2 regions of the Dyella jiangningensis genome follow, and region 2 is predicted to be linked to the other one. Evidence: predicted binding sites of a transcription regulator. Region 2 holds the regulator's gene; the other holds the start of a gene.

Region 1 (3,414 bases), 1.0 Mb from region 2:
CGGATGCGTGCTGGCGCGGTAGCGGGTCACTTCCTGCATCTTCAGCGCAATGTACGCGTCGATGAAGTCGTCGGTGAACACGCCACCGGCCTTGAGGAAGTCACGGTCCTTGTCGAGCGCGACCAGCGCTTCGTCGAGGCTGGCGCACACCTGCGGGATCTTCTTCTCTTCTTCCGGCGGCAGGTCGTAGAGATCCTTGTCGGCCGGAGCGCCCGGGTCGATCTTGTTGATGATGCCGTCGAGGCCGGCCATCATCAGCGCGGTGAACACGAGGTAGCCCGAGTTCATCGGATCGGGGAAGCGCACTTCGATGCGGCGGCCCTTCGGGCTCGACACGTACGGAATGCGGCAGCTGGCCGAACGGTTGCGGGCCGAGTAGGCCAGCATCACCGGCGCTTCGAAGCCCGGCACCAGGCGCTTGTAGCTGTTGGTGGTGGAGTTGGCGAACGCATTGATGGCCTTGGCGTGCTTGAAGATGCCGCCGATGTACCACAGCGCCGTCTGCGACAGGCCGCCGTACAGGTCGCCCGCGAACAGGTTGTTGCCGTCCTTCGACAACGACTGGTGCACGTGCATGCCGCTGCCGTTGTCGCCGACGATCGGCTTGGGCATGAAGGTCACGGTCTTGCCGTTCTGGTGGGCGACGTTCTTGATGACGTACTTCATCGTCATCAGTTCATCGGCCTTCTTCACCAGCGTGTTGAAGCGCGTGCCGATTTCGCACTGGCCGGCGTTGGCCACTTCGTGGTGGTGTACTTCCACCACCTGGCCCAGCGATTCGAGCACCTTGCACATGTCGGCGCGCAGGTCGCCCAGCGAGTCGACCGGGCTGACCGGGAAATAGCCGCCCTTCACGCCCGGACGGTGGCCGGTGTTGTTGTCTTCGTACTTGTAGCGCGAGCTCCACGCGGCTTCTTCGGAGCCGATTTCGTAGAACACGCGGCCCATGTCGTTCTGCCAGCGCACCGAGTCGAAGATGAAGAATTCCGGCTCCGGACCGAAGAAGGCGGTGTCGGCGATGCCGGTCGACTTCAGGAACGCTTCGCCGCGCTTGGCGATGGAGCGCGGGTCGCGGCCGTAGGCCTGCATGGTCGAAGGCTCCAGCACGTCGCAGTGGATGACCATCTGCGTGTGCGCGCTGAACGGATCGATGTAGGCCGTGTCCGGATCGGGCATCAGCACCATGTCCGATTCGTTGATGCCCTTCCAGCCGGCAATCGACGAACCGTCGAACATCTTGCCGTCCTCGAACGTGCCCTCGTCGATGGCGTGGGCCGGGAACGTCACGTGGTGGTGCTTGCCGAGCATGTCGGCGAAGCGGAAGTCGACGAACTCGACCTCGTGTTCCTGGATCTGATCGAGCACTTTCTGGACGGCGGACGACATGGACAACCTCGGCGGGCTAAAGGTGAGGAAACGACAGCCATTGAGCAAGGCGCGTGCCAAGCTTATGGAGCCTTATCTATCAGACAGTTGCACTCGAAACGAAAGCATGGCAGAGGCCGGCTGCACTATAATGAAGCGCCTGAACGCACCACATTGGTGCGACCAGCAGTGCCGCCCCGCGATCCCCGCTTGATGCCCGGCAGCTTTCCATGCCCTGCCCTAACGCAGCGGAAACGCAAGATCGCGCGAATCCCTGCCGCCCCGAAATCGCCATGGCGTTCCCTTAAGCTAAGCCGCTTTGCGCCGGCATGGAACCCGGCCGCCCACTTCCAGGAGTCTCCGTGAGCGATCTGATCAACGTCGTCCTGCTTGGCATCATCGAAGGCATCACCGAATTCCTGCCCATTTCCAGCACGGGGCACCTGCTGATCGCCGAGAAGTTCGGCCTGGGCGCGCGATCGGACCTGTTCAACGTGGGTATCCAGGCCGGCGCGATCCTCGCGGTGACCTTCATCTACTGGAACCGCATCTGGCAGCTCTTCACGCAGTGGCGCGATCCGGCCAACCGCAGCTACCTGGCCAAGCTGATCGTGGCGTTCCTGATCACCGCGGTACTCGGCTTCATCGCCGTGAAGCTCGGCTTCAAGCTGCCCGAGGAAATCACGCCGGTGGCGTGGGCGCTGGTGATCGGCGGCGTGTGGATGATCGCCGCCGAACGCCTGGCAGCACGCCAGCCGGACCGCACCGACGTGACCTGGCGCGTGGCGATCCTCGTCGGCATCGCGCAGATGGTGGCCGGCATCTTCCCCGGCACCTCGCGCTCCGCGGCCACCATCTTCACGGCCATGTTGTTCGGCACCAGCAACCGCGCTGCCGCCACGGAGTTCGCGTTCCTGGTGGGTATCCCCACGATGTATGCGGCGACGGGCTACGAGCTGCTCAAGGTGTTGAAGGAAGGCGGCGTGCACGAGGATTGGACGGCGTTCGGCGTCGGCTTCCTGGTGTCGGCGGTCGTGGCCTTCATCGCGGTGAAGTGGTTGCTGGGCTATATCCGCGGGCATCGCTTCACGCCGTTCGCGATCTACCGCATCGTGCTGGGTATCGCGTTGCTGCTGCTGGTGCCTGCCGGCGCCTGAGCGAACCATGCGAGGATAGCGATGACCCTTTCGCCGCCTTCCTCGCCTCATGAGCGCCACGCGCTACCGCCTGCTGGATCTCGAGATCGATCTTGCGCGCCAGCGTGTCAGCCGCGATGGCGTTGCGCTGGAAGTACAGGGTCTGAGCTTCCAGTTGCTGGCCTGCCTGCTGCGCCACGGCGTCGAGGTGGTGAGCTTCGACACGCTGATCGATGACGTGTGGTCGCCCGCCGTGGTCGGCGAGGAGACCGTCACCCAGCGCGTGAAGCTGCTGCGGCAGGCGCTGGGCGACGACGGGCGCTCACCCCGCTATATCCGCTCGGTGCGCGGGCGCGGCTACCAGCTGTGCGACGTGCCGCGCGAAGAGACAGCCGAAGCCGACGCGTTGCCTGCGCGCGCAACACCGGCACCCTGGAGCATCACCGCCGCGGTATCGCTGGGCCTTGCCGTCGTCGCGTGCGGCGGCTGGTGGTTGCTCCGTTCGCGCGCGACACCGCTCTCGGCCACGCAGGAACTCGTGCAACGCGCGGGCTACTACGCCGGCATCGGCCAGCGCGACAACAACGAACGCGCGCTGGCGCTCTACCAGCAGGCGCTGGCCGACGCGCCGCGGGACCGCGATGCGCGCATCGGCCTTAGCCGTGCCTACAGCGCGCGCGTGTGCCTCTACAACTTTCCGTACGAGTGGGCGCAGAACGCGCAGAAGCTCGCCGATGCAGCGGTAAAAGACGAACCTTCGCGCGCGGCTGCATGGTCCGCCCTCGCCTACGCGCGCGATTGCATGGGCGATATCGACGGTGCCACCGGCGCCTACGAGAAGGCCTTCGCGCTCGATCCCGCTGACAACGCCAGCCGCGCATCGGCCGCCTATCTCTACCAGGAGCGCGGACGC
Region 2 (3,414 bases):
GGTCGCGGCGAGTTCCACGGCGACAAGCTCACGTACAACACGAACACCAGCCTGATCACCGGCGAAGCCGGCGGTGAAGGCGTGGTGCATGGCACGTTCCTGCCCAAGCAGAAACCTGCCACACCGGCGCCCAAGCCGGCCGAGGGCCACTGATCGATGCTGTCCGCCGAAGGTCTGCAGAAAAGTTTCAAATCGCGCCAGGTGGTGCGTGACTTCGCCTTCTCCATCCGGGAGGGCGAAGTGGTCGGTCTGCTTGGCCCCAACGGCGCCGGCAAGACCACCTGCTTCTACATGGTGGTGGGCCTGATCGAAGCGGACGCGGGCGTCATCAAGCTCGACAAGCAGGACATCACCGGCCTGCCCATGCACCAGCGCGCGAAGCTCGGCATCGGCTACCTGCCGCAGGAGGCGTCGGTGTTCCGCCGCCTCAGCGTGGCCGACAACATCATGGCCGTGCTGGAACTGCGCGAAGGCTGGGACGAAAAGCGCCGTGCCAACGAGCTGGAAAGCCTGCTGGACGAACTGAAGATCGCGCATATCGCCGACCAGAAGGGCATCAGCCTGTCCGGTGGCGAACGTCGTCGCGTGGAAATTGCGCGCGCGCTGGCCGCGCATCCGCGCTACATGCTGCTGGACGAACCGTTCGCCGGCGTCGACCCCATCTCGGTGGGCGAGATCCAGCGCATCGTGCGGCATCTCAAGGAACGCGGCATCGGCGTGCTGATCACCGACCACAACGTGCGAGAGACGCTGGGCATCTGCGATCGCGCCTACATCCTCAACGACGGCGAGGTGCTGTCCCGCGGCACGCCTGCCCACATCCTGGCCGACGAGAAGGTCCGGGAAGTGTATCTGGGTCGCGAATTCCGCCTTTGATTCTTGCGCTGTAACAGCTCGGCTACAACGCTAAACCGGAGGTAGTACGCGATTCGGCCTTTGACCTATGGCCGACCCTCCGACCACGCGTTACGATGCCTTTGAGTTCATTCCGACCGCCAGGCATGAAACCCGGACTGCAGTTTCGCCTCAATCAACAGCTCACGCTGACCCCTCAGCTGCAGCAGGCCATCCGCCTCCTGCAGCTGTCTCAGCTGGAGCTGGAAGCGGAGTTGCGTCAGATCGCCGAAAGCAATCCGTTGCTCGAGTTTTCCGACGACAATCCGGAGAACGCGGATGGCGACGAGCACGAAGTGGTTGAGCCCCTTCCGGCCAGCTCGACCAGCACCAGCAGCGACACGGTCGACGACGCCGAGGCGCCGGATTGGAGCGACGGCGATGGTGGGAGCGAAGATCCCATCGATTTCTCCAGCGGCGGCACCTCGTCGCGCAACAGCTCCTCCAACGACGAAGACGGGTTCGAACCGCAAAGCGCCGCGCCCGAGACGCTGCAGGAACATCTCCTGTGGCAACTCAACCTCACGCACATGAGCCCGCGCGATCACGCGATCGCGGAAGTGCTGATCGATGCGCTCAATCCGGACGGCTATCTCACCGAAAGCATGGAATCGCTGATCGCAGCGCTGCCGGCCGACATCAAGGCCAGCGCGGCCGAGTTGGAGCACGTGCGCCGCCTGCTGCAACGCTTCGATCCCACCGGCGTCGCCAGCCTGGACCTGCGAGATTGCCTGCGCGTGCAACTGGAACAGTTCGATCCGGACACGCCGCATCGCGACCTGGCCCTGCGCATCGTCGACAGCGAACTGGAACTGCTCGCGCGCAACGACATCGCGCGCCTCGCGCGCAAGCTGCGGGCGAACGAAGACGACACCGCCGCGGCCGCCGTGCTGATCCGCAGCCTCGATCCGCGACCCGGCGCCGCGCTGGACGTGACGCCGGTGGAATACGTGGCGCCGGACGTCTACGCCCGCAAGGACAGTGGCCGCTGGCGCGTCAGTCTCAATCCCGATTGTCAACCGCGGCTCGGTCTCAACCAGCATTATTGCGGCCTTATTGCCCAGGCGCGAGGTACCGACGCCAGCTGGATGCGTGGCCAACTGCAGGAGGCGCGCTGGCTGATCAAGAGCCTGGAATCCCGTGCGGAAACCCTGCTCAAGGTGGCCGAGGCCATCGTGCGGCGCCAGAGCGCCTTCCTCGACTATGGCCCCGAGGCCATGCACCCGCTGGTGCTGCGCGAAGTGGCGGAGGAAGTGGGCATGCACGAGTCGACCATTTCACGTGTAACCACGCGCAAGTACATCCATACGCCGCGCGGCACGTTCGAGCTCAAGCACTTCTTCTCCAGCGGCGTGTCCACCGAAGACGGTGGCAGCGCGTCGGCCACCGCCATCCAGGCCATGCTGCGCAAGCTGGTCGATGCCGAAGACCCGCGCAAGCCGCTGTCCGACCAGGCGATCGCGGAGGAATTGCACCGCAAGGGCATTCAGGTTGCCCGACGCACCGTGGCCAAGTATCGCGAAGCCATGCGCATTCCCAGCTCCAGCGAGCGCCAACGCGCTGGCTGAACGAGCCAACCCCATCTGTGGCAAGACGCCCCAGGAACTTGGGGCCAAAAAAGCCGTCTCCATATTTCACAGTGACTCGGTGCGAGTGGAAACCTGTCACGTCCGCACCCTGAAGGTCTTTCTAACGCGGACATGACGGCAAAGGCGCATAGTGACCATCCCGACTTGGTGAGGAGGCCGGAAAAAACGCATCGAACATCCCCAGGTTCTTGAAGGTGTGTCGGTCACGCGGCAAGCGCCCGGCGCATCGATTCCAGTCGCTTCGGCGACATGTACCAAAGGAGGCGCAACATGCAAGTTCAGCTCAGCGGTCAGCAGATTGAAGTCACCCCGGCACTGCGGGATCACGTGAACAGCCGGCTCGACCGCCTCACCCGCCTCGACGAACGAATTCTCAGCCTCAGCATCGTCCTTTCCGTGAACAAGCTGCAGCAGCGTGCCGAAGGCACGATGACCGTCAGCGGTTCCACCCTGCACGCCGAGGCCAACGAGAATGACATGTACGTCTCCATCGATGTCCTGTTCGACAAGCTGGTGACCCAGCTGCGTAAACACCGCGAGAAGGTCTGCGACAAGCACCAACGCGCCTCGCGTGAAGAGCGCCTTTACGGCTGACGCTCCCTGGCCCGCCCGCATCCGGGCGGGCCTTGCCGCTTCCATGTCCCCGATCCAAGGCAGCTGCCTGTGCGAACTGGCACAATGCCCATGTAGCCGCCCGTAGCCATGAAGGCTCGCCATGGCGGCCCAAAGGAATTGGCTTGGATCGGCTGACCGCCCGACAACTCTACGATGGTGTCCACGAGCGCATGGCGCTGCGCTGGGTTTCCGGCATGCGCGGCGAATCGCGCGTGCTCGAACAGGCGGCCACCACGACCCGGCGCCCGTCGCTGATCGGGTATCTCAACGTCATTTATCCCAACAAGATCCAGATCATCGGCACCGAGGAACTCAA

Evidence for each region. Region 2 encodes sigma-54, which starts transcription at its own class of promoters, with help from an activator protein. Its sites were predicted from a motif close to TGGCACGNGCNTTGC; they were not measured.
Region 1: the regulator sigma-54 is predicted to act here: its motif matches at 1,431-1,445, upstream of glnA (type I glutamate--ammonia ligase).

The regions. Positions count from the first base shown of each region.
Region 1 covers NZ_NFZS01000001.1:69,565-72,978, reverse strand. The annotation lists gene glnA (type I glutamate--ammonia ligase) at 1-1,386, opposite strand, end outside; gene CA260_RS00325 (undecaprenyl-diphosphate phosphatase) at 1,728-2,522, shown strand; gene CA260_RS00320 (winged helix-turn-helix domain-containing protein) at 2,572-3,414, shown strand, end outside.
Region 2 covers NZ_NFZS01000001.1:1,065,162-1,068,575, reverse strand. The annotation lists gene lptA (lipopolysaccharide transport periplasmic protein LptA) at 1-153, shown strand, start outside; gene lptB (LPS export ABC transporter ATP-binding protein) at 157-876, shown strand; gene CA260_RS04585 (RNA polymerase factor sigma-54) at 1,002-2,462, shown strand; gene hpf (ribosome hibernation-promoting factor, HPF/YfiA family) at 2,754-3,077, shown strand; gene hprK (HPr(Ser) kinase/phosphatase) at 3,221-3,414, shown strand, end outside.